One region of the Latilactobacillus curvatus JCM 1096 genome, then DNA from elsewhere that is predicted to be linked to it. Evidence: predicted binding sites of a transcription regulator. Region 1 holds the regulator's gene; each other region holds the start of a gene.
The links. The regulator LexA, encoded in region 1, represses DNA repair genes until DNA is damaged. The targets are predictions, from matches to a motif close to CNAACANNTGTTNG.

Region 1 (8,290 bases):
TGAAATGACGGTGCCATCCGTCACCAATGTGAAGCAGATCGGTGCGGATCAGAAGCATTTGAAATTTACGGCGGTTGATCAAGAAGCGCAGTTAGCAGTCTTAGCATTTAACCGTGGTGCGTTGTACGACGATTTACAAGCGGTGGAACAGTTGAAATTAGTTGGTCAACTAAGTGAGAATACTTGGCGCGGCAATACGACGTTGCAATTGATGCTGAAAGATTTACAAACGAGTGGGCAAGTGTTAATCGATCAACGGAGTAATCGGTTGACGCAACAGTTGTTTAAAGCTAGTGGCACCTATGTCTTTTTCAATGAGAAGCATCTGGCACAGCTACAAAGTTATATCCCAGCCGGCAGCCAAGCCATCTTAGCAGCCGATGTCGCACAGCAAGCAGAATTGATTGTGGTTGATGAACCAACTGATTTAGATGAATTTGAAGCCTTTTATCGCCAACAACAGGCCACTAAAATCAGCTTTATCTTCTATAGTAAGTATTCGGCATATCTTGATGGTATTCCTGATAAGAAACAGTTTGCGACTTTCTTGGTTTACCTACGTCAACATCCAGGAATTGAAAAAGCACGGTTAGGGGAATTAGCGACTTATCTAAAAATTAAATTGCCGCTATTAATTTTTATGTTGCAGGTGTTTTTTGACTTAGGATTTGTTAAAATAGAATGTGGTCTCATTTCGGCCGCGGAACAACCGGAAAAGCACGCATTAGAAAGTGCACCGAGTTATCAACAACGATTAGCTAAAATTGACATGGAAAAGCAGCTTGTTTACTCAACCTTCGCGGAGATGAAAGACTGGCTGGCAGGATTCAATCAGTAGCAAACTGTTGAAAGAGTTAAGGAGCGAATTTAAAATGGCAATCAACTTTAAAGATTACGTTGCAAGTGTGCCCAACTTCCCTGAAGAAGGTGTCACATTCCGTGACATCTCACCTTTGATGTCTGATGGTGAAGCATATGCAGCAGCAACCGACAAGATCGTCGAATACGCAAAGAGTAAAGGGGTCGAAATGATCGTTGGCCCTGAAGCCCGCGGATTCATCGTCGGCTGCCCAGTAGCTTACAAATTAGGCGTTGGTTTTGCACCAGCCCGTAAAAAAGGGAAGTTACCACGCGAAACCGTCTCAGCAAGTTACGGCTTGGAATACGGCGAATCAACATTATACATGCACAAAGACGCGGTCAAACCCGGTCAAAAAGTGTTGGTCACAGATGATTTACTCGCAACAGGCGGCACAATCGCCGCAACCATCAAAATGGTTGAAGAATTAGGTGGGATTGTTGTCGGAACAGCCTTTTTAATCGAACTAAACGATTTAAACGGTCGCGAAAAAATTAAAGACTACGATATCTTCAAATTAATGGATTATTAATGGATGTCTTTCTAAGCTGGGAGAGTCTGAGCATTAACTTAGGTTGGTGAATAACCGATGCAATCGGGTTGTTTGCGAGACGTGGCTAGACGGAAGAAATTGCATCAGAAAGCACGTTAAGAAAAAATGTAACGTCAGTCAGTCGCTAAACGTAAGGACCTGGCTGAAGGAACATGCTAAAAAAGGATTCGCCATAACGGCGAATCCTTTTTTGATAGCTACATTCTGTCGCGGTATAGGCCAACGACCTTACCTAAGATGCTAACTTCATTCAAAATAATGGGTTCAAATGTATCGTTTTCTGGTTGTAGCCGATAATGATCAGGTTCCTTGAAGAATCGTTTGCAAGTTGCTTCATCTTCAGCAGTCATTGCAATCACGATGTCACCGTTATCGGCAGTCGCTTGTTTACGAACGATCACTTCATCGCCGTCTAAAATTCCGGCATTAATCATACTTTCACCGCGAATCGTCAACATGAACAAATCTTGTTCAGTTTGTAGACTTGGTGGAATCGGGAAATAATCGGTCGCTTCTTCAACCGCTAAAATGGGCACCCCAGCTGTAACAACACCGAGAACCGGAATCTTCTTCTGTGATGCACCAATTGCTGTCAAACCAGCTGCTGTTAATTCAATGGCACGTGGTTTAGTCGGATCTTTTTGTAAAAAGCCTTTTTTCTCAAGGCGTGCTAAATGGCCATGAACGGTAGAAGTAGAGGATAAATTAACGGCTTCGCAAATTTCACGAACCGTTGGCGGATAACCTTTATCTTGAACGCGGTCATGGATAAAACGCAAGACCTCTAATTGCTTGGATTCTGTTCTCGTCATAAGAGCACCTCATTTGTTCTAATAGCTATATGTTAGCATACCTATAGCGGGATTTCAAACAAGCGTTCGTGTTTTTTGACATTTTACGGATTTTAGTCCAAAATAGACAAATAGGTTGAATTGGAGGGCAACAAGATGGCAATGGATCAAAAACGATTAGACCGAATTAATGAATTAGCACACAAAGCAAAAGCTGAAGGACTAACTGAAGCTGAAACAGCAGAACGTCAAACACTGCGCGATGCCTATTTAAAGGATTTCCGCGAAAGTTTCCGCTCACAAGTTGAGATGCTACAAGTGTATGACAAAGAAGGTAAGGAAGTCACTCCTGAAAAAGTGAAGGATATCCAACGGGAAAAAGGCTTGCGTGACGATTAATCTTAGAATTCCGCTTTCTTTTTAGGTTAATTATGTGTAAACTATTTAAGTGAACTGAATTAGGAAGGGGTGCATAAGATATGGGATTAGGCATTTTATTATTTGTCATTGGGGCTTTATTAGGCGCAGTCGCTGGTTTCTTTGGCGCACGTGCTTACATGAAGAAGTATTTCCAAGACAATCCACCAATTAACGAAGAAATGTTAAAGGCTATGATGATGCAAATGGGTCAAAAACCATCTGAAAAGAAATTAAATCAGATGATGAGCTCAATGAAAGCACAACAAAAACGTAGCAACAAAAAATAAAACAGTCAAGTCGGTTTTAAAAGGGTTTCTAACGAACAAGTCGTTTGTTAGAAGCTCTTTTTTTATCATAATAAGAACGGAAATACAAATGATTGTCCGGCTTAATTAAGATTGTTATAATAGGACTTATCGAATTTTAGAGGATAGGAGCACAACATGGGAATTTTTAAAAAACTAGGGTGGTATTTTAAACAAGAATACCGCCGCTATTTATGGGGCGTCATCTTTTTAGTCCTCGTGGCGATTGTCCAAATTGTGCCACCAAAAGTGATTGGGACCCTGGTTGATTTAATGGACGCCAAACAATTAACGGCCCAAAAATTAATCATGTGGCTCGGCGTCTTGTTAAGCGCAGCGATTTTACAATATATTTTTCGCTATGGTTGGCGGACCCGGATTTGGGGTGGCGCGGCTAAACTGGAACGGACATTGCGGAGTCGATTGTTCTGGCATTTCATGAAGATGGACACGACCTTCTTCCAAAAACATCGGACAGGTGACTTGATGGCACATGCCACGAATGATTTAACCGCGATTCAACAAGTGGCTGGTGCCGGTATTTTAACCTTTGCCGATTCAATCATCACTGGTGGGACAACGATTATTGCGATGGTGATTTTCGTTGACTGGCGCTTAACGTTGATGGCCTTGATTCCAATGCCCTTGTTGGCCGTTGCGTCACGACGGTTAGGTGCACATTTACACACAGCGTTTGGGCAATCACAGGCGGCTTTTTCACGGTTGAATGATAAAACCCAAGAGAGTGTCTCTGGGATTAAAGTCTTAAAAACGTTTGGCCAAGAAGAAGCTGATATTAAAGATTTCAACGAGATTGTCACGAAGACAATTGCGATTAATAAACGTGTGAATATGATTGATGGTTTATTTGATCCCGCCATCAGTTTGATTATCGGGTTAACGTACATTGTAACAATCATTTATGGCGGGACGTTGGTTATGAATCACAGCATTTCGATTGGTCAATTGATTTCGTTCATTAGTTATATCGCGGCGCTTGTTTGGCCAATGTTTGCGATTGGGCGCTTGTTCAACGTCTTGGAACGGGGCAATGCGAGTTATGATCGGGTTGATCAACTTTTGAAAGAAACCAGCACCATTGTCGAAGCACCGGATGCGATTCAAACACCAGCAACTGGCGATATTCATTATGCTGTTCAAAAATTTACGTACCCTGGCGACAAACAACCAACGCTCAAACAGGTGGCGTTCACTCTGCCACAAGGTAAAACGTTGGGCATTGTCGGAAAAGTTGGTTCGGGTAAAACCACACTGATTAAATTATTATTGCGTGAATATGATCAGTATCAAGGCGAGATTCAAATTGATGGTCACGATATCCGGGATTATTCGCTGGATGCGTTACTTGATAGTATCGGCTATGTGCCACAAGATAATTTCTTATTTTCAACGGATGTCCGCGACAATATTCGGTTTGCTGATTTTGACCGAAATCAAGCGGCGGTTGAAGATGCCGCGATTTCGAGTGCGGTGCATGATGATATTTTAACGTTTGTCCAAGGTTATGAAACGGTCGTTGGTGAACGTGGTGTGTCGTTATCTGGTGGGCAAAAACAACGAATTGCGATTGCGCGAGCGATTATGACTGATCCAGAAATTCTGATCTTAGATGATTCGCTATCAGCCGTTGATGCAAAGACTGAAGAAGCGATTTTAATGAATTTGAAAACGATGCGGGCTGATCAAACCACCATTATCACTGCTAATCGCTTGAGTAGTGTGATGCACGCCGATGAAATCATTGTCATGGATGACGGTCAAATCACCGAACGTGGGACACACGAAGCACTCCTTGCCGCAGATGGCTGGTACGCAGAGATGTGGTTGAAGCAACAATTAAGTCAAGCCTTAGGAGGTGCATAAGATGGCCAAGCAATATCAATCAGAATGGTCCAAGAAAGTTCCATTGAAAGAGCAATTGCACATCATGAAACGCCTCTTTGGTTATACGAAACGCTATAAACGCCAATTTATCGGCGCAATTGTGGCCGCCGCAGGTTTAGCGACCATCAATATTTTATTACCACGATTACTACAAGTCTTTATGGATCGTTACTTAACCAATCAGAGTGCGACCACCCAAGTTTTAATGGGGGTTGCGGCGTTGTACGGTTTAGGCGTGATTCTCAAAGCCATTACACAATTTTTCCAATCTTTCCTTTTTGGAATGGGTTCGGAACGCGCGATGGAAGATGTCCGGCGCGATTTATTTCAGAAGCTCCATCAACTCGGGATGCGTTATTTCGATCAGACGCCAGCAGGCTCGATTGTATCGCGGGTCACGAATGATACGATGACTTTGATTGATTATTGGAATGTTTTCTTATCCTTGTTAGTCGGTTCATTTTCAATCATTTCAGCGTTCATTGCGATGTGGTTAATTTCACCAAAAATTGCCCTTGCAACGGCAGCGTTTCTACCAATATTGTTAATTGTTATCTGGTATTACAGTAGTTACAGTGCGCGGGTTTACCGGCATATGCGTGAAAAATTGAGTCAGTTGAATACGAAACTCAACGAATCAATCGAAGGGATTACGATTATCCAACAATTCCGCCAGGAAAAACGGTTGACCGACGAATTCGAACAAGTTAACGCGGACTATTTAAAAACGCGCGAAGCGATGATTCGAACGAACTCGTTGTTGCTCGCACCAATTGTGAATTTACTCTATACACTGGCATTGGTCGTTGTCTTGAGCTTGTTTGGTGTCTCAGCCCTGCATAGCTTTGTCACGGCGGGTTTGGTTTATGCGTTCACAACCTATGTTGGGAACTTCTTTAATCCGATGACCAATATGATGGATTCTTTATCATCATTACAAGATGGAATGGTCGCTGGTCGCCGAATTTTCAGAATTCTCGATCAAGAAGAATATGCGCCAGCTCAAAATGCCGATGCTGCAAATGAAATTACTGAGGGTCGCGTCGAATTCAAGCATGTTTCGTTTTCATACGATGGGAAAAATGAAATTTTGCATGACATCTCATTTGTTGTTGAACCTGGACAAACTGTCGCCTTAGTTGGGCATACCGGTTCTGGGAAAAGTTCAATTATTAATGTCATGATGCGGTTCTATGAATTTTATGAAGGTCAGATTCTAATCGACGGACATGATATTCGGAGTCTTCAGACAGCAGAACTGCGCCGCAAGATGGGGCTTGTTCTACAAGATGCATTCATGTTTTATGGTGATGTCGCATCAAATATTCGATTATTTAATCAAGAGATTACAGATGCCCAAATTCGCGCAGCGGCTGAATTCGTGCAAGCTGATGACTTTATCGAACAATTACCTGGTCAATATCATGCTCGTGTAATTGAAGGTGGCGCTCAATTTTCAAGTGGACAACGCCAATTAATTTCGTTTGCGCGAACATTGGTTACAAATCCTAAAATCTTGGTCTTGGACGAAGCGACGGCTAATATCGATACGGAAACGGAATCGATGATTCAAACTGGTCTCGCTCGGTTACGTCAAGGACGTACAAGTATTGCCATCGCGCACCGTCTATCGACGATTCGCGATGCTGAATTAATCTTGGTTTTAGATCAAGGGCAGATTGTCGAACGGGGTAATCATGATAGCTTAGTGGCTCAAAAAGGACGTTATTATGAAATGTATCAACTCCAAAATGGTGGCAGTGAAGAATAAGCAGTTTCAAAAAAACACGACTATTATTATTGCGGAGTAAATCGGGAGGAATTTAGCACATGAAGAAAAGACGCTGGCTGAAATGGTCGTTAATTAGCGTTGTTGTCTTAGTGGTGGTAGCACTATTTGGTGCCACTATGTATATGTATCAATACGCATTTGTACCGGGGCAAAAATCATTTTTAAATGGTGGTAAGCCAACGAAAGTCTATCAAGACAATCAACGTTGGTTAAAAAATGTTAAACAATCAAAGTGGCATCAACAATCTGCCACAGATGATTTAAAATTGGCGGCAATTTATGTGCCAGCAACAAAACCTACGAACAAAATAATTTTAGTTGCGCACGGCTATATGGGTAAAAAAGAGGATATGGCACGCTATATTCACATGTATCACGATCTTGGCTACAACGTTCTCGCGCCGGATGACCGTGCAGCAGGTGAATCGGAAGGCGATGCCATTGGCTATGGTTGGACGGATCGCTTGGATTACGTCAAGTGGGCCCAAAAAATTGTCGCTACCAACGGACAGGATAGTCAAATTGCCCTTTTCGGGGTCAGCATGGGTGGCGCGACCGTCATGTTTACCGCGGGTGAAAAATTACCTAAGCAGGTGAAAGCGGTGATTGAAGATTGTGGGTATAATAGCATCGCTGACGAACTCGCTTACCAACTAAACGATCTCTTTGGATTGCCGAAATTCCCGTTATTTTACACAACGAATTGGATGGCACGGGTTCGCGCCGGCTATAACTTTAATGATGGCGATACTGCTAAGAGTTTAGCTAACTCGAAATTGCCAATCTTCATGATCCATGGCGATCAAGATAAATTTGTACCAACCAAAATGGTGTATACAAATTACAAAGCGGCGCATGCACCTAAACAACTCTGGGTGGTTCCGGGGGCAGCTCATGGTGAAGCCTTGGCTACAGATCCAACAACCTATCGTAATAAAGTTGCGCAATTTTTAAATGAATATCTTCAATAAGTCTGTTTAATTGTATTTTGAAGTCGATTTGGTGTGATAGATATATAAATATATTGATATCGCTAATCCGTTAGGTGAGGCTCCTATATGAACAAACGCTGCTACTCAGAAACATCGAGAGATGCCAATTGAGTCAACAGAAACTGCCCTGAAGGCTTTTTCTAATGTAGCTGAACAAAGTTCTACGTCATATAGTGCTAAAGCTCAACGATTGGAATGGCTTGTTTTTCTTGTGAGGCATCCTTTCTTTGAGGATGCCTTTTTTATGCGGATCAGCTGCGAATGGGAGGGATTACGATGGCTAAGACAATTAAAATGACACTCAATCAGATTAATCAATTAACGCCAAAAGCGAGTTTAGAACATTTCGAAACTGACAAGAAGGGGTTATCACGGCAGCAACGAACAGCACGGTTACAAACCTATGGGGAAAATACGATTCAAAAGCGGCAACAGCGTTCGTTATTGCGAGCTAGTTGGCAGAGCGTGCAAGATCCGTTTATCGGCGTATTAGCCGTCTTAATGATCATCTCCTGGCTCAGTCGAGATATTGATGGCGCGATAGTTATGTTAATCATGATTGTTGTGTCTAGTAGCATTCGATTCGTGCAAGAGCGCAAGTCCGAGCAAGCGAGCATTGCTTTACAAGCGATGTTGGCAAAGACCAGCCGGGTTGTAATTGAGGGTCAACCAA
Region 2 (8,290 bases), 800 kb from region 1:
AATCGAGTCTCGATAGTGCGGCCTATTTGGGGCAACAACAATTTAATCGTTTGTTTGTGCCTGAAACTGAAATTGATGCAGAGCGATTTACACAGGCCATCTTGGCGGTTTCTAAACAAGCGGTTCAAGAACAAGCCGCAAAGATGCAATTGCAAGCCATTTACTTCCTGAAAGGGGTCGATACAGATGAAGCTTAGACAAAATCCCCGCTTAGGTGAAACCCTCTATGAAACTGAATTAGAGAATGGCTTGACCGTTAAAATATACCCTAAGAGCGGTTATCATAAGACATATGCAATCTTAACGACGAATTATGGTTCAATCGATAAGACGTTTATCCCAGCTGGGGAAACGGATTATGTGACAGTGCCAGACGGGATTGCGCATTTTCTGGAACATAAATTATTTGAGAAAAAAGATTACGATGCGTTTGAAAAGTTTGGTCGCTACGGGGCAAGCTCAAATGCGTTTACGAGTTTTACGCGAACGAGTTATTTATTTTCAACAACCAGTCACTTGCAAGAAAATTTGGATATTCTACTTGATTTTGTGCAGGAACCTTATTTTTCAACTGAGACGGTCGAAAAAGAAAAGGGCATCATTGGCCAAGAAATCCAGATGTATAATGATGAACCGGATTGGCGCTTATTCTATACAGTGATTGGCAATCTCTATCCGAGTCATCCAGTGCGGACGGACATTGCTGGGACGGTGGATAGTATTGCGCAAATTACACCAGAAGCGCTCTATCAAGCACATGCAACGTTCTATCAGCCTAGTAATATGAACCTCTTTATCGTTGGGCAAATTGATGATCCGGATGAAGTGGTTGATTGGTTGAACGCCAATCAAGCGGCAAAAACATTTGCCCAACCAACAGAAATTGTACGTTCATTGCCTGAAGAAGCTGAAGATGGTCATGATATCATTCCGTATCGGTCACTTGAAATGCCAATTGCGCGTAGCAAGAGCATGGTCGGGATTAAAGGTTTAACGGATTACGGAACAGGTGAGTTAGCACTTGAAACAAAGTTGAAGATGAACTTGTTACTTGAATTGCTATTTGGTGATTCATCAACGCAAGTGCAAAAGTTGTACGATGATGGCACACTTGATGATAGTTTTGGTTACGAATTTGCCATTCAACGGTCATTTAATTTTGTGACCCTTGGTGGCGATGCGGACAATGCCCAAGAATTATCGGATGCGATTATTAATATCTTAGAACATGCCACGGAAAGTCCTGACTTTTCAGAGGATAACTTGGCGTTGGTTAAAAGAGCCGCAATTGGTGAATACTTGCAAGCGTTCAATTCGCTAGAAGCCATTGCGAACCAATATAGTGATGAATTCTTTACCGAAATCAGTCCATTTGATGTCTTAGGTTTGATCGAACAAGTGACTTTAGCGGACTTGCAACAGATGGCAACCGATTATTTCAAAATTGAAACGATGACAGTCTGCCACATCTTACCGGAGGGAGCAAACCATGCCTAAATCAGCCTTAATTATCGGTGCATCCGGTGATATTGGGATGACGGTTGCGACTGAAATGGCGGCGGACGGTTGGTCGCTTTATTTACACTATCATCAAAATCAGACGCGGGTTACGACGCTGCAAAAGCAATTGTTGCAAGACTACCCAAAACAGGATTTTTTTGCGCTTCAAGCTGATTTAACCCAAGAGGACGCTGTTGGAAAATTGACAGGCCAGCTTTTTCAAGTCGATGCGGTCATTTATACAGCAGGTGCGACGACGTATGGCTTATTGCCAGAGGTCAGTGCAACGGCACTCGATCACTTATGGCAGGTGCACGTTAAAGCACCAATGCTATTGATGCAGCAGCTGCAAGCGAAACTAGCGCAAAGTCCATTAGGACGCGTCGTTTTAATTGGTTCAATCTATGGTGGCCGGGGCAGTGCAATGGAAGTGCCATATAGTACAGTTAAAGGCGCACAATCCGCCTTTGTGAACGCCTATGCACAGGAAGTGGCATCGCTTGGAATCACAATTAATGTGGTTGCACCAGGCGCAGTTGATACGAAAATGAACAATCAGTTCACAACAGCAGAACGGGCTGCTGTTGTAGCGGAGATCCCGGCCGGTGCTTTTGCAACCCCAGCACAGATTGCCTATTGGGTATTGAGTTTAATGGCACCTGCAGCCGATTATATGACGGGACAGACATTGTACGTTAATGGTGGTTGGTTAAAATAAAGAAATCTTAATAATGCACATACGTACCAATATGCTATAATTATGGATAATGATACTGGGATAATAGTGGGTGGAATTGATTATGAATGAAATTGGTCAAAAATTACGTGAAGCACGAATTGAAAAGGGCTACACACTCGATGATTTACAACAAATCACAAAAATCCAAAAACGATATTTAATCGCCATTGAAGAGGGCAATTTTGATGCCTTGCCTGGCAGTTTTTACGTGCGGGCATTTATCAAGCAATACGCCCAAACAGTGGGCTTAGATAATGATGCATTGTTGGCAGAATACCAAGATGCTGTACCAGATACGAAACCAGAAGAATATGTTGAAAAATCCGTTGAAAATCAAACCCGATTGACGCGCGAAACAACAGATTCTAAATGGTCGAAATGGCGCAACCTTGTCCCACAAATTACGATTGTGGCAATTGTGGTCATCATTATTGGGGTGGTCTATGGGATTGCGCTCAGCAACCGTGGTAAAGACCGCGAAACGTTAAACGAAACAAGCTCATCGGTTACGGTTTCTGGGGATAAACCAGATCCTAAGAAGGATAGCAGTAGTGAAGACAAGTCTGCTGAAAGCAGTAAGAAAGCCGCTTCTGAAAGTAAGGCACAAGAAGCTAGCAAGAAAGCTGCTGAAGATAAGGCTAAGAAGCAAGAATTAACGGCGAAGATGACCAGCATTAATGGGTCACAACAAGCTTTTGAAATTAAGAACTTGCCAGCTAAAGCCAACCAAATTACGTTCTCAGCTGATAAATCAGCTGCTTGGGTCAGCTTAACGGCCAATGGCCAACAAATTTGGCAAGGTTCTGTCGCAGTTGGTGCCGAACAAACTGCTGAATTACCTGAAGGCGTTACGCAATTTAGTATTCAAACTGGGAATGCACCTGCAACGAAGATGAAGATTAATGGCACCGATATTAACCTTAGTCCAAATAACGAAGCAACGTTTGTGCGGACGATTAATTTCACAGCAACATTGGCTAAATAAAGGACATTAAGGAGTCTTCAACATGAATTTACCAAATAAATTAACGATGTTTCGGATTATTTTGATTCCGATTTTTACTTTGATTTTAGTATTGGATGTGCCTGCGACAGCCATTATGGTCGCTGGGACAAGTATTCCAGTCAGTGCGATTATTGCAACAGTGATTTTCATTGTAGCCTCTTTGACGGACTTACTAGACGGCAAGATTGCCCGATCACAACATTTGGTGACCAACTTCGGTAAGTTTGCTGATCCATTGGCTGATAAATTATTAGTGATGACAGCATTTATCTTCTTAGTGGCGCTAGATCAAGCGCCAGCATGGGTGGTTGCGATTATTATTTGGCGTGAATTAGCCGTTACTGGCCTACGTTTATTATTAAGCGAAGGTGGCGAAGTGATGGCCGCAGCTATGCCAGGTAAGATTAAGACGACGACGCAGATGTTAGCGATTATTCTATTGCTACTCAACAACGTCTTCTTTAACAATATCGGCATTCCAATGGCACAGATCATGTTATACGTTTGCTTGTTCTTTACAGTTTATTCGGGTACCGATTATTTCATCAAGAACAGAGGCGTCTTTAAAGACTCATTTTCTAAATAAACTTAAACTGGCGGGGAATCCCACGCCAGTTTTTTTAACCCAAAAAGCACGAAAAAAACGCGGTGATTCGGGTATAGTAGAGTAGCTTAAAAAATATATAGAACGTTTGTTCGATTTTTACTTGCTTTTATTTCGTGAAATCGGTAAACTAAGAGAGTACTGAAAAGGACTCTTTTGAGGAGGGCACTTAATTGGCTAAAGATGAAAGACAAGCAGCCTTAGATGCTGCATTAAAGAAAATTGAAAAGAATTTTGGTAAGGGCTCAATCATGCGAATGGGTGAAAAGGTTGATACACAAGTCTCAACTGTTTCATCTGGTTCCCTTGCATTGGATGAAGCGCTCGGTGTAGGTGGGTATCCACGTGGCCGAATCGTTGAAATTTATGGTCCTGAAAGTTCAGGTAAAACAACCGTTGCCTTACATGCTGTTGCCGAAGTGCAAAAGCAAGGTGGGACTGCTGCTTATATCGATGCTGAAAATGCAATGGATCCTAAGTATGCAACTGCCCTCGGGGTTAATATTGACGATTTACTCTTGTCACAACCAGATACTGGGGAACAAGGCTTAGAAATCGCCGATGCCTTAGTTTCAAGTGGGGCTGTTGATATTTTAGTTGTCGATTCAGTCGCAGCCTTAGTGCCTCGTGCTGAAATCGAAGGCGAAATGGGTGACGCGCATGTTGGGTTACAAGCCCGCTTGATGTCACAAGCCTTACGGAAATTATCAGGAACAATCAATAAAACAAAGACGATTGCGTTATTCATTAACCAAATCCGTGAAAAAGTCGGCGTGATGTTCGGGAACCCCGAAGTCACACCTGGTGGTCGCGCATTGAAATTCTATTCAACCGTTCGGCTTGAAGTCCGGCGTGCTGAAACCATCAAGAATGGGACCGATATGATCGGGAACCGTGCGCGGATTAAAGTGGTTAAGAATAAGGTGGCACCACCATTTAAAGTGGCTGAAGTCGACATTATGTATGGTCAAGGGATCTCACAAACGGGTGAACTGGTCGACATGGCGGTCGAAAAGGACATTATTAATAAGAGTGGGTCATGGTATTCCTATGGGGATGAACGCATTGGTCAAGGACGTGAGAACGCGAAGAATTACTTGGCTGATCATCCAGAAGTTCAAGATGAAGTCCGGCTTAAAGTTCGGGAAGCATATGGTATTTCGGATGTCCCAGTAGATGAAAGCGATGAAACACAACTCGACGTCTTTACGGATGACGATTCAAACGAATAAGAATCATTAAGCTGAGGCAAAAGTTATTTTGCTTCAGCTTTTTTGATTGCTTAACCGAATTATTCTGATGGTCGATTTGATTGACTGAACTCGAAAACGGTTGCAATGCCGATAGTTTAAGTTGACAGGCGGTTTATGAAACTATAAAATAACTATGTGTTGAAAAACTAAACATAATAACATCTTTAAAAATTTGCAGTGAAAGTTGCAATTCAAAATTTTTGATGATGCGGAGGTGAAACAATGAACTTAGCTTTTCCATTAATCCTCGCAGTCATCATGTTAATCGTTGGTTTACTAGTTGGTTCCGTTCTACAAAAGAAGGCGCACGAACGTGAAATTGATGGTGCAAATAAGACTGCCACAGGAATAATCGCAGCAGCTGAAAAAGAAGCCGCAACGCGGAAGAAAGAAATTCTTTTGGAAGCAAGGGATGAAAATCACCGCTATCGTTCTGAGATTGAAAATGAATTGAAAGATCGACGCAGTGAGGTACAAAAGCAAGAAAACCGTTTGATTCAACGGGAAGAAACAATGGATCGCAAAGATGCAACGTTGGATAAAAAAGAACGTTCATTGGAGCAACGTGAAAATCGTTTAACGAATCAAGCACAAGAGCTAACTGAAAAGCAGGCAGAAGCTGCCACTTTAGTTGAGCAACAAAAAGCGAAGTTGCAAGAAATTGCCGAATTATCGCATGATGAAGCGCAAAAAATCATTTTGGATGAAACGAAACAAGACCTTGAACATGAACGGGCTGTTTTAATCAAAGAAAGTGAAGAAACAGCTAAAGAACAAGCTGATCGGACTGCGCGCACATTAGTCGCTGAAGCTATTCAACGCAGTGCAGCAGATATGGTTGCTGAAACAACAGTAACTGTTGTGACGTTACCAAATGATGATATGAAGGGCCGGATTATTGGTCGTGAAGGTCGGAATATCCGGACATTAGAAACACTGACTGGGATTGACCTGATTATCGATGATACGCCAGAAGCAGTTGTGCTTAGTGGGTTTGATCCGATTCGTCGCGAAATTGCGCGCATGACATTAGAGAAGTTAATTCAAGATGGCCGGATTCATCCAGCTCGGATTGAAGAAATGGTTGATAAGTCACGCAAGGAAATGGACGAACAAATCAGACAAATCGGTGAACAAGCAATCTTTGATGTTGGTGCACACACAATGCATCCTGATTTAATCAAGATTCTTGGTCGATTACATTTCAGAACAAGTTACGGGCAAAACGTCTTGAATCATTCAATTGAAGTGGCCAAGTTAACGGGGATTTTAGCCGCTGAATTGGGTGAAGATGTGACACTCGCTAAACGAGCTGGCTTGTTACACGATATCGGTAAGGCCCTCGACCATGAAGTCGATGGCTCCCACGTTGAAATTGGGGTTGAACTAGCAACGCGTTATAAGGAACCGGCAACGGTGATTAACGCAATTGGTTCACACCATGGTGATACTGAAGCAACATCGATTATCTCAGTCTTAGTCGCAGCTGCTGACGCGATTTCAGCGGCTCGGCCGGGTGCACGTTCTGAATCACTTGAAAACTACATTCACCGTCTTGAAAAACTTGAAAGTATTACGAATAGTTTTAAAGGTGTTGATCATAGTTTTGCGATTCAAGCGGGTCGTGAAGTTCGGGTGATTGTTAAACCAGAACAAGTCACAGATGACCAAGCAACCGTCTTAGCACGTGATGTGAAGAATCAAATTGAGAACCAACTCGAGTATCCTGGCCACATTAAGGTGACTGTGATTCGCGAAACAAGAACGGTCGAATACGCGAAGTAATGCGGATTGGCCTAACATTGAAGCGGGGGACAAAACCAATTTTGTTCCCCGCTCTTTTTTTGGTTTTAATTAAAATTGTGGAGGACATTATCATGAAAGAAGGTGTGTTATTAGTTAATTTGGGGACCCCAGATAAACCAGAAGTCAAAGAAATTCGCCATTTTTTAAAACATTTCTTAGCTGATCAGCGGGTCGTTGCGATGCCCAAAGCGGTTTGGCTCCCCATTAAAAGTGTACATGCAACAGCAAGTTGCTCAATTACAAGCTGAATTACCCGATTATCAAGTTTTTGAGGCGATGTCATATAGTCAACCATTCTTAACCGATGTGCTTAGTGAGATTCAAACGGCGGGAATCGATGATTTGACGGTCGTGCCAATGTATCCGCAATATTCAACGACTACGACGATGTCGGCTTATGATGTAGTTGCGCAGTTTTATTTAAAACAATCAAACATGCCAACTTTGCATTTTGTGAAGGACTTTTATCAACGCTCAGGCTATATCGACTTGATGGCAACGGCGATTGAACAGAAGCTACAGACGCAAACCTATGACGAAATTATTTTGTCATACCATGGGATTCCAAAGTCGTACGTAACAAAAGGGGATCCGTACCAAGCACAGTGTGAAGCAACTACTGCGCTATTGCAGGCGCGCTTGCCTAAACAAACTTTTCGGACCACATACCAATCTAAGTTTGGACCGAATGAATGGCTAACACCGGCCACTAGCACTACGATGCAGTCATTAGCCCAAGAAGGCGTTAGAAAAATTTTGGTCCTAACCCCGGGCTTTGTTGCGGATTGTTTGGAAACTATCGAAGAGATTGATGTTGAAAATCGGGACTATTTTATGGATAATCAAGGCGAACAATTTGATTACATTCATCCCTTTAATGCTGATCCACGATTTACGGCCTTATTAGCCCAGATTGTGCGGGACAGATAATCAGGGTGCTTGGCTTTTGCTTAAGAAATCAAGTCATTGTTGTGTTTAACGGGTTTGATTTGTATAATAAAGAGAATGCAAGAGAAAGTAGGCAAGTTGAATGCAACCCATGTTTAAAATTATAGTTGGTCTATTTGCGACGATGCTCGTATCGGCCGCAATTACCCCATTAGTGCGTCGCCTCGCGTTTGTTTTAGGCGCAGTTGATAAACCAAATGCCCGCCGAGTGAATAAAAAGGCGATGCCGGCAATGGGTGGTCTGGCCATTTTTATCGCGTTTACGTTTGGGACCTTCGTATTATTACGCGGGCAATTCCAAACACACGAACTTTTCAGTATCTTCTTAGCAGAATGTATCATCATCATCACTGGGATGATCGATGATATTAAGGAATTGAATCCAAAGGAAAAGATGCTCGGTATTTTATTAGCAGCATTGGTCATTTATTTCT
Region 3 (8,290 bases), 930 kb from region 1:
CATGAACCATTATTTTGAACGGACAAACTTGCAAGACGCCCTCACAAAAGTGTATGACCTAGAACGGCTAGCAGGTCGGGTCGCATTTGGCAGTGTTAATGGCCGCGATTTAATTCAGTTGAAGACTTCCTTGGAACAAATTCCAACGATTAAAACGATTTTAACGGGCATTAATGACGATCAGACCTTTGACCGTGCGTTAGACCAACTCGATCCGGTTGATGATGTACGCGAGCTCATTGAAACGGCCATCAATCCCGATGCGCCAATTTCAGTGACTGACGGTGGGATTATTCAATCGGGTTACAACGAAACATTAGATGATTATCGCGATGCGATGTCTAACGGGAAACAATGGCTAGCACAACTTGAAGCTAAAGAACGCGAAATTACCGGGATTCATAATTTAAAAATTGGCTTTAATCGCGTGTTTGGTTACTATATCGAAGTGACACGTGCGAATTTAGACGCGCTACCTGAAGGGCGTTATGAACGGAAACAAACCTTAACCAACGCCGAACGGTTCATTACACCGGAATTAAAGGCGAAAGAACAATTGATTTTAGAAGCCGAAGAACGCTCAACCGCGCTTGAATATGAGTTATTCACGCAAGTTCGCGAAACCGTTAAGTTGGAGATTGAACGGCTTCAAACCCTCGCTAAAAGTGTGGCGGCCCTTGATGTCTTACAAAGTTTTGCCGTAGTCAGTGAAAACTACCACTACGTTCAGCCGACATTAATGACTGATAGTCGCGAAATTGATTTAGTGGATGGGCGTCATCCAGTGGTTGAAAAAGTGCTCGGTCGCCAAAAATACATTCCCAACGCGGTTCAAATGGGCACCGATACGGATATGCTCTTAATTACTGGTCCGAATATGTCTGGGAAGAGTACGTACATGCGGCAACTGGCTTTGACGGTCATCATGGCGCAGATGGGATGTTTTGTACCGGCTAAATCTGCGAACTTACCGATTTTTGATCAGATCTTTACGCGCATTGGTGCGGCCGATGATTTAATTTCCGGTCAAAGTACCTTCATGGTCGAAATGATGGAAGCCAATCGCGCGATTATGAACGCGACACAAAATAGCTTGATTCTCTTTGACGAAATCGGACGCGGAACAGCCACCTATGATGGAATGGCCTTGGCCCAAGCGATTATTGAATACATTCACGACAACGTGCATGCCAAGACACTCTTTTCAACGCATTATCACGAATTGACCAGCTTAGCGGATTCACTAACCGCATTGAAAAACGTCCACGTCGGGGCAGTTGAAGAAAATGGCGAGTTAGTCTTTTTACACAAGATGCTGGCTGGCCCAGCTGATAAGTCATACGGGATTCACGTGGCTAAATTAGCGGGGATGCCGACACCGTTGTTGAACCGCGCAGATATCATCTTGGATCAATTAGAAGATAAACCAAAGGCAGCTGTCGTGCCGGCTGCTGAACCGGTTGAAGAAGTGGATGAACAAATTTCACTATTCGAACCAGAAGTGGCACCACAAGCGGATCCAAAAGCAGCTAAAGTCCTAGCGGCGGTTAAACAATTCGACTTAATGAGCGCCACACCACTAGACGCGCTAAACATGCTATACAAATGGCAAAAGGAATTAAACAAATAAGAGTGCGTCATCAACGGGTAACTTCTGAGCATTTACAGCACTTGACGAATTGGCGATGTAATCGCCGATTTGGCAAGTGGGGTAAAGCGGAAGAAGTTGTTGATGAAAGCACGTTTCGGATAAGAGTGTATTCAAGCTTGTCCAACTTTTGAGCATTAGCACAGGGAAGCGAATTAGCGACGCAGTCGATGATTTGATTCACAGCGCTAAGCGCAGAAAGTTAGCTTGAAAAGCACGTTTTAGCACTAAATACCCACACGTCAGAAAAAGGAGAACGCTAATGGGGAAAATTCATGAACTGTCAGAAATATTAAGTAACCAAATTGCGGCGGGCGAAGTAATTGAGCGGCCAGCTTCAGTTGTCAAAGAGTTGGCAGAAAATGCGATTGACGCCAATAGTACTCAAATTGACATCGTGATTGAACAGGCTGGTTTGCAATTGATTCAAGTCATCGATAACGGCGATGGGATTGAACCGGAAGATGTACCCACTGCATTTAAGCGACACGCGACAAGTAAGATTGCCACGCGCCAGGATCTTTTCAAAATTCAGTCACTTGGCTTTCGGGGTGAAGCGTTAGCCAGTATCGCGTCAGTGTCCGATTTGACGATTGAAACGGCAACCGCTGATTCGTTAGGGACATTTGCTCATTTTAAAGGTGGCGTCTTAGAAGAACAGAAAACTAATCCAATTCGCCCTGGGACGGCAATCACGGTTCGTGATTTATTCTTCAACACGCCAGCCCGCTTGAAATATGTGAAGACGTTCCAGACTGAATTGGCAAACGTGATCGATATCGTCAATCGCTTGGCGATGAGTCATCCTCAGATTGCGTTCACGTTAACCAATGATGATCACCTGCTGTTAAAAACGGCGGGTAATAACGATTTACAACAGACGATTGCCGGGATCTATGGCGTTACAATGGCTAAGCAACTCTTGCCAGTCAGTGCAGAAGATCTCGATTTTAAATTAACCGGCTATGTATCGCTACCGAAACTAACGCGGGCCAGTCGTAATTACATTTCAGTGTTGATTAATGGTCGTTATATCAAGAATTATCAATTGAATAAGGCGATTATCAAGGGTTACGGTTCAAAATTAATGGTCGGCCGTTATCCAGTCGTCGTTTTAAATATTCAAATGGATCCACTGTTAATCGATGTCAATGTCCATCCGACCAAGCAAGAAGTCCGCTTGAGTAAGGAACCTGCTTTGATGGCGTTGATTGAAAAAGCAATTCGTGAGCGACTCAGCACCGAGAATTTAATTCCCGATGCAGTGCAGAATCTAAAACAAACGAAACCGGTCGATGTGGACCAGCTTCAAATGGATTTAAACCAAATTACGAGTCAACGGCGCAATGCGACTGGTACGGTGCGGCCAATTCAGCCCCAAACAGTTCCTGAAAAGCCGGTTAAAACTGAAATGCAAGCGGCAGCGCAAATTGCGGAAACCGAAACACCCCTTAAACGAGAACCAACTGCTAATCCTAATTTAAATAGCCTGCCGATATTTGAACAACCCCAACAATTGGCCCGGTGGGATGATAAGTACGAAGCAGAGGCGATCGGAAATCCGTTTGGTGAACAACCTGAAGATGATGCAGCACCCATTGAGCGTTTCCCAGCGTTACGCTATATTGGACAACTGCACAATACATTCTTATTAGCAGAAGGTGAAGATGGCTTTTACATCTTAGATCAACATGCTGCTCAAGAACGGATTAAGTATGAATACTATCGCGAAAAAATTGGTGAAGTTAGCAACGACGCCCAGAATTTATTGGTGCCCCTTGTGTTGGAATATCCCAATAGTGATGCGATTAAGATTCAAGCACAAAAGGAACTCCTTGCCGCAGTGGGTGTGCAGCTAGAGAGCTTCGGCCAAAATAGTTTTGTTATCCATAGTCATCCGACGTGGATTGCGCAAGGCCAAGAAGAAGCAACGATTCGCGAGATGATTGACACTGTATTGGAAAACGGGAAGTTAGACATTGCCCATTTCCGTGAAAAAACGGCGATTATGATCAGCTGTAAACAGTCAATCAAGGCACACCATCACTTAGATGATGCGCAAGCTAAAGCATTGTTGGTTGATCTGGCACAGACGGAAAATCCGTTTAACTGTCCACATGGCCGACCGGTTTTAATCCATTACACGCAAAAAGATTTAGAAAAAATGTTTAAACGGATTCAAGATCCACACCATAGTTGGGAGGGCGAATAATGTTTATCTTAGCATCACAATCACCAAGACGCCGCGAACTTTTACAAAAAGTCGTGCCTGATTTCGAAGTCCAACCCGCAACAATCGATGAACGCCAGGTACCAGTGACGGCACCAGCTGACTACGTGCAGATGTTGGCGCAACTTAAGGGTGAATCCATCGCCCAAAAGAATCCTCAGGCCACTGTGCTCAGTGCTGATACTGTTGTCAGTTTTCAGGGCACGATTTACGGTAAGCCACATGATCGTCAAGATGCAGCCGAAATGTTACGGCAATTGAGTGGCAGCACGCATCAAGCTTATACAGGTGTTTGGTTATCCATTGATGGTGAAATCCGCAAAACGGTTGTCCAAACTGATGTCACGTTCTGGCCGTTAAGTCATGAAATGATTGAAACGTATTTAGACACCGAAGAGTACCGGGATAAGGCTGGTGCTTATGGTATTCAGGGACAGGGAAGTCTGCTCGTTGAGAAAATCAACGGTGACTTTTACAATGTTGTTGGCTTGCCCATCAGTACGGTGGCTCGGTTGTTAACCGCTAAGGAGGCTGACTAATGGCAACGCAAAACATTGCCGTTTATTGCGGCGCTAGTAGTGGTAATAAAATAATCTACACGGAAGCGGCTAAGGCGTTAGGCACTTGGATTGCTGGGCGCAATGCGCGCTTGATTTATGGCGGCGCCCAAGTTGGTTTAATGGGCACCGTGGCCGACACGGTGTTAGCCCATGATGGACAAGTGACCGGCGTCATGCCAGGGTTTATGAGTCAGCAAGAACTCGTCCATCCAGGTTTAACCGAAATGATTAAGGTTGATACGATGTCAGCGCGTAAAGCCAAGATGATTGAACTGGCAGATGTGTTTATCGCATTGCCGGGTGGTCCCGGTACGCTGGAAGAAATGAGTGAAGTTATTTCATGGGCGCGAATTGGGCAACAAAATGGTCCCTGCATTTTTTATAATGTCGCAGGCTATTATGATTTGTTACAACAATTTTTAGCCCACATGGTCAGTGAAGGTTTTTTAACACAGGTCGATTTTGAAAAATACTTATTTACCGATTCGTTCAGTGTGATGGCATCCTTTATCAAGGATTACCAACCGCCGAAGATTCGTGAATACTAATTGCTAGGGTTTGAGTTGGCCGGGGGTCACTTAGGCCCTTCTTTTACGCTTTTTGGCTGCTGGCTGTTTCACGATTCGGATTTTATGTTACAATTTAACAAGCAAATATACGTTCTCGTAAAGTAGGTAAATTTATGTATGAATATTTAAAAGGTTTGGTGACGGCGGTTAGTCCGTACTATGTCGTCTTAGAAGTTCAAGGCGTCGGCTATCAATTGCAAGTTGCTAATCCGTATCGTTACACCGAATCAACGACCGATATCGTTCAGATTTATGTCTATCAAGCGGTTCGTGATACGGATATCACGTTATTTGGTTTTTACGATCTAGATGAAAAGCAAATTTTCCAAAAATTAATCAGTGTTTCTGGAATTGGTCCTAAGAGTGCCTTGGCCATCTTAGCCAATAGCGATCATTCTGGGTTAATCCAAGCGATTATGAATGATGATGTGAGCTATTTGACCAAGTTCCCTGGGGTTGGCAAGAAGACTGCCCAACAAATTGTCTTAGATTTAAAGGGCAAGCTCGGTGATTTGGAACAAACCGAAACGCTCGCTGGTCAAACGGCTATCGATCTTGGTACGCCTGGTGAATCACCAGAATTAAACGATGCGTTAGCGGCGTTAACCGCGCTTGGGTATTCAGCCCGCGAAGTCAAAGCGATTACCAAAACACTGGCTGATTTCAATGCACAAACTACGGATCAGTACTTACGTGAAGGTTTACGCTTATTAATGAAGAAATAAAGGAGGACTAATGGATGGCAGAAGAACGAATTGTTTCCGCAGAAAACGAAGATTTCGCAGAAACAAGTATTGAAAAGACGTTACGGCCACAAGTCCTCGCGCAATATATCGGTCAAGACCGGGTCAAAAATGAGTTGGCGGTTTATATTGAAGCCGCTAAAAAGCGGGAAGAGTCGTTGGACCATGTGCTATTATATGGCCCGCCTGGTTTAGGTAAGACGACCTTGGCGATGGTGATTGCCAATGAACTGCATGTTCAGATTCGGACGACGAGTGGGCCAGCAATTGAACGGCCTGGCGATTTAGTCGCATTGTTGAACGAGTTACAACCTGGTGATGTACTATTTATCGATGAAATTCATCGCTTGCCGAAAGTGGTCGAAGAACTACTTTATTCGGCGATGGAAGATTTCTACATCGATATCGTGGTCGGACAAGGGCCAACTGCGCACCCGGTGCATTTTCCATTGCCACCGTTTACCTTGATTGGCGCAACGACTCGGGCCGGTTTATTGTCGGCACCGTTACGTGATCGTTTCGGAATCGTCGAACATATGGCATACTATGATGAAGATGATTTGGTCGATATCGTTGAACGCTCGGCAGATGTCTTTAACATGGCCATTGTCCAAGAAGGCGCGCATGAGATTGCCCGTCGTTCGCGGGGGACGCCGCGGATTGCGAACCGCTTATTAAAACGGATTCGCGATTACGCTCAAGTGGCGGACCAAGCGGCAATTGATCAAGCGATTGCCGACCATGCGCTTAGTCAACTACAAGTCGATGTACGTGGCTTAGATAGTATTGACCGCAAGATTCTCCAGATGATGATTGACTATTATCATGGCGGTCCAGTCGGTCTAAAGACGATTGCGGCTAATATTGGTGAAGAAAATGAAACAATCGAAGCCGTTTACGAACCGTATTTGTTACAGATTGGGTTCTTAAAACGGACACCGCGGGGACGTGTTGTGACGCCCGCTGGTTATGAACATCTCGGCATTCCCTATTCAGAAAATTAGAAAGAGGTTACACAATGGTTTCAACAGAAGATTTTGATTATAATTTACCAGAAGAATTAATTGCTCAAACACCGATGATTGAACGGGCAGCGTCTCGTTTATTGGTGATGGATCACAAAACAGGCGCACTAGAAGATAAAGTTTTCTACGACATTATCGATGAATTAAATCCCGGCGATGCAGTTGTCATGAACAATACGCGGGTCTTGCCAGCACGTTTATACGGTGTCAAACCGGATACGGGTGGCCACGAAGAAGTCTTGCTTTTAAACAACACGCATGACGATGAATGGGAAGTTTTGATGAAGCCAGCACGCCGGGCCAAAGTCGGCACCGAAGTTGTTTTTGGTGATGGTCAATTAAAAGCAGTTGTGACCAAGGAACTCGAACACGGTGGCCGCATGATCGAATTTAAGTATGATGGCATCTTCATGCAAATTCTAGAAGCCTTAGGCGAAATGCCTCTACCACCATACATCAAAGAAAAATTAGACGATCCAGAAATGTATCAAACCGTTTATGCTAAAGAACCAGGTTCAGCTGCCGCACCAACTGCTGGCTTCCACTGGACAGAAGAACTCTTGCAAAAGGTGCAAGATAAAGGCATCAAACTCGTGTACTTAACGTTGCATGTTGGGTTGGGAACTTTCCGGCCTGTTTCAGAAGACAACGTGGAAGATCACAAAATGCACAGCGAATTCTACCGTTTAACAGAAGAAGCTGCTGCAACGTTGAATGAAGTTAAACAAAACGGTGGCCGCATCGTGGCAACGGGGACAACCAGCATTCGGACGCTAGAAACAATTGCGACGAAGTTTGATGGTGAACTCAAAGCTGATAGTGGCTGGACATCAATCTTTATCAAACCTGGTTATCAATGGAAAGCTGTTGATGCATTCATCACGAACTTCCATTTACCAAAATCAACCTTAGTGATGTTGGTCGCTTCATTTACCGGTCGCGAAAACATCTTAAATGCTTATCAACACGCTGTTGATGAACGGTATCGTTTCTTTAGCTTCGGCGATGCCATGTTTGTTAAATAATTCGACAAAAATGAGGTGGCAGCATTGATGTATTTGAGAAAAGCAACGTTTACAGATTTACCGCGGATTTTAGAGATTATCGAACATGCAAAGGCCGCCTTAAAGGATCGCCAAATAAATCAATGGCAAGCAGGTGAACCTAATCAAACTCAGTTTGAAGACGAGATTCGCCAAGAATTATGTTACATTCTGATGGCTGACCAACAGGTGATTGGGGTCGCCTCAATTCTAGCAACTGAAGATCCTGGCTATGCAGCAATTACCAATGGTCAATGGCAATCTGGTTCGACACCTTATTTTTCAATTCACCGTGTCGCACTCGATAGTGCCTTCCACGGCCAACATCTCGGGACACAGTTTTTAACCTTATTGGTGACCGCTGCCAGTTTACGAGGCGCACATGATTTACGCATCGATACGCACCCTGATAACTTGGCGATGCAACATATGATTCAAAAAGTAGGCTTTCAATATCGTGGTGACATCTTCA
Region 4 (8,290 bases), 640 kb from region 1:
CGGATGTTTCGTTTATTTCGTTACATAAGATTTTGGTGCCGTTGAAACCCATCTTGAAACCGGACTGCGAAGCGGTTGCTTTAATTAAGCCGCAATTCGAAGCCGGCCCTGAAAATGTCGGTAAACACGGGATTGTGCGTGATCCGAAAGTGCATAAGATGGTGGTTAAAGACATCGTTGATTTTAGTTTAGCGACGGGCTACGACGTGCTAGGGTTAGATTTTTCACCAATTAAAGGTGGTGAAGGCAATATTGAATTCTTGATTCATCTACGGAATACGACGGCTGAGACTGGAACGATGGCCCCAAACATGAATATTGATACGGTTTTAGAGAATGCCTATGCTGCTTTGAAACGACCAACGGGAAAATAGTGTATAAAACTTTGTATTTTATGTATAAATGCGCTATCATTGAGGAATAGAATAATTTCTCACATGAAGAGGGTGTTTTAATGCGCAAGGTAGATCGGCAACGACTGTTAAAAAATTTAATCCAGACCCATGAGATTGAACGACAAGAGGATTTTGTGAAGCTGTTACAAGCGGAAGACATCGATGTTACGCAAGCCACGATTTCGCGGGATATTAAAGAAATGCAGCTCATTAAAGTGCCAAATGCGGACGAGGGCTATCACTATAGCCTACCGCCTGAAAAGAAATTAGACGTTAAAGAAAAGTTGCGCCGGATTTTACGCGACGCCTATATTACGCATAACCAACAAGACTATTTTGTCGTGATTAAAGCCTTACCGGGTAACGGGACGGCAATTGCTAATCTTTTGGATCAAATGCAGCTCAGTGGTGTATTTGGTACAATTGGCGGCGACGACACCGTGTTGGTGATTTGTAAATCAGAAGAAAATGCTAAACAGTCTACGAAGTTTATTGAAGACTTGCTAAAGTAATTTGGCAAGTTTTTTTAGCATCAAGAGAAACGAAAGGGGGATGATCAGATGTTACAAGAGTTGGTCATTCACGATTTTGCAATTATCGATCAGTTAGCAATTAGTTTTGAAGAAGGGATGACGGTGCTCTCGGGGGAAACCGGAGCCGGTAAGTCAATTATTATCGATGCAGTCGGGTTACTCGCTGGCGGCCGGGGTTCACAAGACTTTATCCGGACTGGTGCTAAAAAAGCGACCCTTGAAGGCTTATTTACGATGACGCCTAATGGCACAACCGCCGCAGTATTAGACCAGTTTGGCATTGAACACGACGAACAAACCGTCTTGTTACAGCGCGATTTAGCCGTTAATGGACACAATGTTTGTCGGGTCAACGGTCATTTGGTCAATACAACCACTTTGAAGCATATTGGAGAAACCTTAGTTGATATTCACGGTCAAAATGAACACCAAGAATTAATGTATCCAGATCGCCACTTGGGGTTGTTGGATGAATTTGCGCATCAAAAGTTAACAACCGCGAAGGCAGCCTATGCCGAAACTTATGCTGCCTATCGTAAAACACAGCGTGCCTTGAAGCAAAAACAGCAAAATGAACAAGAATGGGCGCAACGCTTGGATATGCTGAAATTTCAAACTAACGAAATTGATGCAGCCCAATTACAGGCTGATGAAGAAAGCAAGTTAGTCGAAGAACGAGCCAAACTAATGAACTTTCAAAAAATTAACCAAGCATTGCAAGCCAGTCACACGATTTTAGCAGGAGAAGACGGGAATGCGTTAGACCAAATCGCAGTTGCAATGAATCAGATGCAAGAAATTGCTGAACTCGATCCAGAATTCAAGCGTATTGCGGACAGTCTGCAGACTGGTTATTACACGTTGCAAGATAGTAGCATTGATATTAGTCGGGAAGTTTCAAACTTAGAATGGGATGAAGCACGGTTAGATGAAATCGAACAACGGCTAGAAACTATTAATAATTTGGAACATAAGTATGGTGATTCAATTGCCGAAATTCTCGCTTATGGTGAAAAAATCGGGGCTGAACTAGCAGCGATGCAAGCAACTGAAGCGAACGCAAGTGAGTTGGAGCAGCAATTCACGCAACTTGAACAACAACTTAGGACAAACGGACAAACGTTGACGCAATTACGCCAAAAAGCAGCTAAGCAACTTGAAAAAGCGGTTCATCAACAGTTAAAAGCGTTATACATGGAAAAGACGGTCTTTAAAGTTGAATTCTTGCCAAATGAACAGGAACAGTTCATGGCTTCCGGGATGGACAAAGTTGAATTTTACATTCAACCCAACCCTGGTGAAAAACTACGGCCGCTCGCTAAAATTGCTTCTGGTGGGGAATTATCGCGCTTGATGTTAGCCCTTAAAACGATTTTCTCCGAATCACAAGGCGTTACTAGCATCATCTTTGATGAAGTTGATACCGGAGTGAGTGGGCGTGTGGCCCAAGCGATTGCCAATAAGATTAGTGAAATTGGCCAACATTCGCAAGTGCTCTGCATTACGCATTTGCCGCAAGTCGCAGCAATGAGTGATCATCAATATCAAATTCAAAAACAAGTGAAACAAAATCGAACAGAAACGTCCGTTCAAAAAGTAACCGGTAAACAACGGATTGCTGAACTGGCACGGATGTTAGCGGGGACTGAAGTAACAGAGTTAACTTTAGAACATGCCGAAGAATTGGTGGCATTAGCGGAAACGGCTAAGCAAAGTCGCCGACATTAAAATAAGGGTGCAGCCAAAATATTTTTTTGGCTGCACCCTTATTTTTTTGCTTAATTTTTCTTTTGAATGTAACGAATTTGATTGCAAAGGACAATCTTGTAGAGGTTCGAACGACTCTCTTTTAGCAGATACTTGTTCGCACTGAGTTGTTTAACCAAGCGCCCGGTCACTTGTTCGAGATGATCGTTAACATTGAATTGCACCGCAACATGGTAGTGGCGTTCAAACGCTTGGGTCATAAATAATTGAATCTGAGCAGGTTGCATTTGGGGTTGTTCAACAAAAGCAGTCGCTTCTGGTGTAAGTTCAAAAAAGCGGTGATATTGTTTAACCAATTGTTGACTGAGTCCGCTAACCGTTGCTTGTTTAAATTCCATGATTTCATCCTCCGAACACTTGTTTGTGTTTTCATTATACGAACAAACGTTCAGAATTGCAAGCGGCATTTTTTGATTTTTTTCGTGTATAATAGGATGAACTGATAGAAAGGGTGATTTGATGGGCAAAATTGAATATGAAATTATGGCAGAAATCGGTGTGTTGAGTGAAAATCCAGCTGGTTGGCGTAAAGAATTGAATTTAATCTCTTGGAATCAACGTGCACCAAAATTTGATTTGCGAGATTGGGCACCGGATCATGCCAAAATGGGTAAGGGTGTGACGCTGTCAAACGACGAAATTGCGTCCTTAAGGTTAATTTTAAATGAGATGGAAACAAAGTAGACTTGAAATTTCCCGCCAAATAGTGCAGAATAGACTTTAACTATTTTATAAAAGAAGAGGGAATTACGTAGATGTCCAATCGAGGAATGTTGATCGTTTTATCAGGCCCATCAGGGGTCGGTAAAGGAACTGTCCGTCAAGCAATGCTAGAAGATGAATTTCGTGATTTTCACTATTCAGTTTCGATGACGACGAGAAAGCCAAGACCAGGCGAACAAGATGGTGTTGACTATTATTTTGTGAGCAAAGAAGAATTCGAGCAAGAAATTGCAAATGATGGTATGCTAGAGTATGCACAGTACGTGGATAATTATTATGGCACACCGATGAAGTATGTGAATCAGACACTAGACTCAGGGCGCGATGTTTTATTAGAAATCGAAGTCCAAGGCGCAATGCAAGTGCGCGAGAAGTGTCCCGATGGCGTCTTCATCTTCTTGACACCACCCGATTTATTAGAATTGCGGAATCGAATTCAAAAACGCGGCACAGACGATCAAGCAACGATTGATAAGCGGATGCAAAAAGCAGCCGACGAAATCAAGATGATGGAAAATTACGATTATGCTGTCGTCAACGACGAAATTCCAAATGCGGTTCAACGAATCGAAAAGATTATCGAAAGTGAACACTTACGAGTGCCACGTGTGATCGACCAATACAAGAAAATGATAGGGGAATAATAATATGATTGTATATCCTTCAATTGATAAGTTACTAGAAAACGTGAACTCACGTTACTCATTGGCTGTTTTAGCTAGCAAGCGGGCCCATGAAATCGAAGCCGGTGATATTAAGATGTTATCTGAATACAAATCACCTAAAACGGTTGGGATGGCAATGGAAGAAATTGCTGCTGGCAATGTCATTATTGATCCTGATTCATTGATGCTTGAAAAAGATGCTGAAAAAATGGATAAGCTCGCTCAAAAAGACAGCGAATAAGAATAATTAAAGAACCTGCATGTTTAGTTTATTCATCGATGGATGTTTAAATTAAAGTGCAGTTTTTTTAGTTTTAGGGGGTTTTGAAAGTGGATTTAACGAATAAACGAATTGCAGTTTATGTGACAGGTGGCATTGCCGTCTACAAAGTGGCTAATTTGGTGCGTGGATTGATTAAAGCAGGTGCTGAGGTCCAAGTGGCAATGACTCAGGCGGCAACCGAATTTGTCACGCCACTGACGTTTGCCACATTAACGCGTAAACCCGTGTTAACTGATTTGTTTAATCAAGACCAACCGGATCGGGTTGCCCATATTCACTTAGCGGATTGGACTAATCTGGCGGTGATTGCTCCGGCGACTGCTAATCTAATCGGGAAACTCGCTAATGGGATTGCTGACGACTTTGTCTCGACCGCCTTGTTAGCCACTACCGCGCCCAAATTAATTGTGCCGGCGATGAATGAACATATGTGGTTTAATCCAGCTACCCAACGGAATTTAACCCAACTTAAAGCAGATGGCTATACTGTCATGGAACCGGATACCGGCTTTTTAGCGGAAGGCTATGCTGGTGTCGGGCGGTTCCCTGAAGAAACCGCGATTATGGCAGAAGTTGCGCAACAATTCGGACCGCAACGGTTAAGTGGGCAGAACGTGGTGGTGACTGCCGGTGGGACACAAGAACCAATTGATCCGGTACGCTACATTGGCAACCGATCTTCTGGTAAAATGGGGTATGCAGTGGCCCAAGCAGCCGTGGCGATGGGGGCGAATGTGATCCTCATCAGTACGCGTCCAGAATTGCCAGTGCCGGCTGGTTTGCACAAAATAATTTACGTTGAAACGGCGGCGCAATTACAAGGCACAGTTAGCAGTGTCTTTGAAGGGGCCGATGTTGTGGTGATGGCTGCGGCGGTTGCCGATTTTAAACCGGCCCAATATGTCACGCACAAAATCAAAAAACAACCGAACACAACTGAGATGCAGTTAACTTTAGACCGCACCCCAGATATTTTGGCGACGCTTGGGCAACAGAAGACGCATCAATTCTTGGTCGGTTTTGCGGCAGAAACAGATGATTTACTACAACATGCCCAAACCAAACTAGCAGCTAAAAATGTTGATTTACTCGTGGCGAACGATGTCAGTCAGCATGATCGGGGCTTTGGTGTTGATCAAAATGCGGTTACGCTTTTACAACCGAATGCAGTACCGGAAACATTAGCGTTGGCGGATAAAAGTGTGATTGCGACTCAAATTCTAGAACGAGTTGCTGAGTTGTTAGCTTAACTAAAAAGGAGGATTCAGATGCCACAAATCGCAAAAGTGATTGTCGATGTGCCGACGATGCAAACTAATCGGCCATACGATTACCAAGTACCGGATACTTTATTAGACAGTATTCAACCTGGGATGCGTGTGGCGGTTCCTTTTGGCAAAGGTGATCGATTAATTCAAGGCTTTATCTTGTCCATTCAAGATCAAGCCAATTTTGAGGGGCAATTAAAGCCGATTACGGCGGTCATTGATTTACAACCGGCTGTGAATTCAGAATTACTTCAATTATCAAGTTGGTTGGCAGAGCGGACCTATGCCTTTCAGATTACGTGCTTACAAACGATGCTCCCAAGTGTGATGCGTGCTAAGTACTCTAAGACCGCGCAACTAGTTGATGAAATTGATCCAGCCTTACAAGCAAGCCTGTTCAATGGTAACGACGAATTAACGTTTGACCAGTCGCTAGATCCCGAAAAGTTAAAACAATTGATGCAGTTACAACGCCAAGGGAAAATCGAAGTGGTCTACCATGTCGATGATCGCGCCCGCGTGAAGCAATTAACGGCGATTGAACCGGCATTATCGTTTGAACAGTTAGAAGAAGCGCGGACCGGCTTACGTAAGTCAGCGCAAAAGCAGAGTCAACTCATTAGTTATTTACAAAGTTTAATTGATCAACCCAATCCCTTATTAAAGGATGTTTTGACCAAGACGACTTTTACCCGGGAGAATATCAAGACAGGCGCCGACAAAGGTTGGTTACGCCAAGTTAAAGTTGAAGCTTATCGAAATCCTTATCCTAAAACCGTCACGACGACGCAAAAAATGGCGTTGACTGATGAACAGGCTGATGCGGTAGAAGCCGTTGTGGCGGCTACTAAGGCCCAATCTGATCGGGTTTTTCTAGTCGAAGGGATTACGGGCAGCGGTAAGACCGAAGTTTACTTGCAAACGATTGATGCGGTCTTGCAACAGGGGAAAACTGCATTAATGTTAGTCCCTGAAATTGCTTTGACCCCGCAGATGGTCAAACGCGTGAAGGGTCGCTTTGGTGATCAAGTTGCCGTTTTACATAGTGGCTTATCCGAAGGTGAAAAGTATGATGAATGGCGGCGAATTGAACGCAAAGAAGCCAGCGTTGTCGTTGGGGCGCGGTCAGCCGTTTTTGCACCATTGGAGAATATCGGTGTGATTATCATGGATGAAGAACATGAAGCTTCCTATAAACAAGATGAAAGTCCGCGCTATCATGCCCGCGATGTTGCCATCTGGCGGAGTCAGTACCATCATTGCCCAGTGATTCTCGGGAGTGCAACACCGTCGCTTGAATCGCGTGCCCGCGCCCAAAAAGGCGTCTACCAACTCTTGCGCCTGACGCAACGGATTAATCAACAGCCATTACCGGCAGTTGAGTTGGTTGATATGCGCGAGGCGATGAAGCAACAAGCCAGCAGCAACTTTTCACCTGCACTATTAGATGCGTTGAAGGATCGGTTGCAAAAAGGCGAACAAAGTGTCCTCTTGTTGAACCGGCGCGGTTTTTCATCCTTTATCATGTGTCGCGATTGTGGCTTTGTCTTGCAGTGTCCCAACTGTGATATCTCACTCACGTTGCATATGGATACGCACTCGATGAAGTGCCATTACTGTGGTCATGAAGAAGCAATTCCGCGGACTTGTCCAAATTGTCAGAGTCGCCAGATTCGCTATTTTGGAACGGGAACACAAAAAGTCGAAGCAGAACTCCAAGAGCTGATTCCAAATGCTCGTATTCTACGCATGGACGTTGATACAACCCGCAAAAAAGGTGCGCACGCTAAATTACTCAAACGCTTTGGCGACCACGATGCCGATATTTTATTAGGCACGCAGATGATTGCCAAAGGGCTTGATTTTCCCGATGTAACGCTTGTCGGCGTGATTAACGCCGATACCGCTCTTGGGTTACCTGATTTTCGGGCAAGTGAGCGCACGTTTCAATTATTGACGCAAGTCAGTGGCCGTGCTGGTCGTGCCGATAAAATCGGTGCGGTTATCGTTCAATCTTTTAATCCGGAAAATTACGCCATCCAATTTGCCAAGCAACATGATTATGAAGGCTTCTATCAATATGAGATGGCAGTCCGCCATCGGGGCGGCTATCCGCCGTATTATTTTACGGTACAGTTAACGATTAGCCATCCTGAAGAAGCGTTGGCAGCCAAGAAGAGTTTCCAGATTGCCCGTCAATTACGGCCCGTCTTATCCGACCAAGCGATTGTGCTGGGTCCGACGCCGAAGTCGATTGCGCGGATTAATAATCGTTATTTCTATCAAATTGTGATTAAATATAAACAGGAACCACAACTTCAGGCGAAACTCGCCGAGATTCTCGAAACGACCCAAATTGATACCCGTCATGGTTTCAAGATTGGGTTGGACAATGAACCCCTACAATTTACTTAAAGTGAGCGTGATTGATTAATGACATCCATCGTATTTATGGGGACTCCCCAATTTTCAGTACCGATTTTAGAAGCCCTTGTGGCACACGATTATCAAGTCCTAGCCGTTGTGACCCAACCAGACCGGAAAGTTGGCCGCAAGCAAGTCCTACAACAAACACCCGTTAAAGAAGCGGCTGTTCGCTTAAACCTGACTGTTTTTCAACCTGAAAAACTCAGTGGTAGTCAAGAATTAGCGGACG

Region 2: a site for LexA is predicted at 3,931-3,944, ahead of recA (recombinase RecA). Genes of this name have one in related genera too.
Region 3: a site for LexA is predicted at 5,089-5,102, ahead of ruvA (Holliday junction branch migration protein RuvA). Genes of this name have one in related genera too.
Region 4: a site for LexA is predicted at 3,046-3,059, ahead of LCU_RS01210 (YdbC family protein). Genes of this name have one in related genera too.

Annotation. Positions count from the first base shown of each region.
Region 1 covers NZ_CP026116.1:854,231-862,520, reverse strand. The annotation lists gene recJ (single-stranded-DNA-specific exonuclease RecJ) at 1-838, shown strand, start outside; gene LCU_RS04525 (adenine phosphoribosyltransferase) at 873-1,391, shown strand; gene lexA (transcriptional repressor LexA) at 1,610-2,224, opposite strand; gene LCU_RS04515 (DUF896 domain-containing protein) at 2,360-2,602, shown strand; gene LCU_RS04510 (YneF family protein) at 2,683-2,910, shown strand; gene LCU_RS04505 (ABC transporter ATP-binding protein) at 3,067-4,812, shown strand; gene LCU_RS04500 (ABC transporter ATP-binding protein) at 4,814-6,604, shown strand; gene LCU_RS04495 (alpha/beta hydrolase) at 6,664-7,596, shown strand; M-box (ykoK) riboswitch at 7,656-7,819, shown strand; gene LCU_RS10255 (P-type ATPase actuator domain-containing protein) at 7,894-8,290, shown strand, end outside.
Region 2 covers NZ_CP026116.1:55,281-63,570, forward strand. The annotation lists gene yfmF (EF-P 5-aminopentanol modification-associated protein YfmF) at 1-197, shown strand, start outside; gene yfmH (EF-P 5-aminopentanol modification-associated protein YfmH) at 187-1,497, shown strand; gene ymfI (elongation factor P 5-aminopentanone reductase) at 1,490-2,218, shown strand; gene LCU_RS00420 (helix-turn-helix domain-containing protein) at 2,301-3,224, shown strand; gene pgsA (CDP-diacylglycerol--glycerol-3-phosphate 3-phosphatidyltransferase) at 3,247-3,831, shown strand; gene recA (recombinase RecA) at 4,023-5,081, shown strand; gene rny (ribonuclease Y) at 5,325-6,887, shown strand; partial or broken gene hemH (ferrochelatase) at 6,980-7,838, shown strand; gene LCU_RS00445 (glycosyltransferase family 4 protein) at 7,948-8,290, shown strand, end outside.
Region 3 covers NZ_CP026116.1:1,821,741-1,830,030, forward strand. The annotation lists gene mutS (DNA mismatch repair protein MutS) at 1-1,630, shown strand, start outside; gene mutL (DNA mismatch repair endonuclease MutL) at 1,911-3,860, shown strand; gene LCU_RS09400 (Maf family protein) at 3,860-4,417, shown strand; gene LCU_RS09405 (LOG family protein) at 4,417-4,986, shown strand; gene ruvA (Holliday junction branch migration protein RuvA) at 5,121-5,732, shown strand; gene ruvB (Holliday junction branch migration DNA helicase RuvB) at 5,747-6,754, shown strand; gene queA (tRNA preQ1(34) S-adenosylmethionine ribosyltransferase-isomerase QueA) at 6,769-7,800, shown strand; gene LCU_RS09425 (GNAT family N-acetyltransferase) at 7,828-8,290, shown strand, end outside.
Region 4 covers NZ_CP026116.1:209,381-217,670, forward strand. The annotation lists gene LCU_RS01190 (TlyA family RNA methyltransferase) at 1-374, shown strand, start outside; gene argR (arginine repressor) at 455-907, shown strand; gene recN (DNA repair protein RecN) at 956-2,656, shown strand; gene LCU_RS01205 (hypothetical protein) at 2,707-3,033, opposite strand; gene LCU_RS01210 (YdbC family protein) at 3,155-3,379, shown strand; gene gmk (guanylate kinase) at 3,451-4,062, shown strand; gene rpoZ (DNA-directed RNA polymerase subunit omega) at 4,067-4,324, shown strand; gene coaBC (bifunctional phosphopantothenoylcysteine decarboxylase/phosphopantothenate--cysteine ligase CoaBC) at 4,414-5,616, shown strand; gene priA (primosomal protein N') at 5,635-8,049, shown strand; gene fmt (methionyl-tRNA formyltransferase) at 8,068-8,290, shown strand, end outside.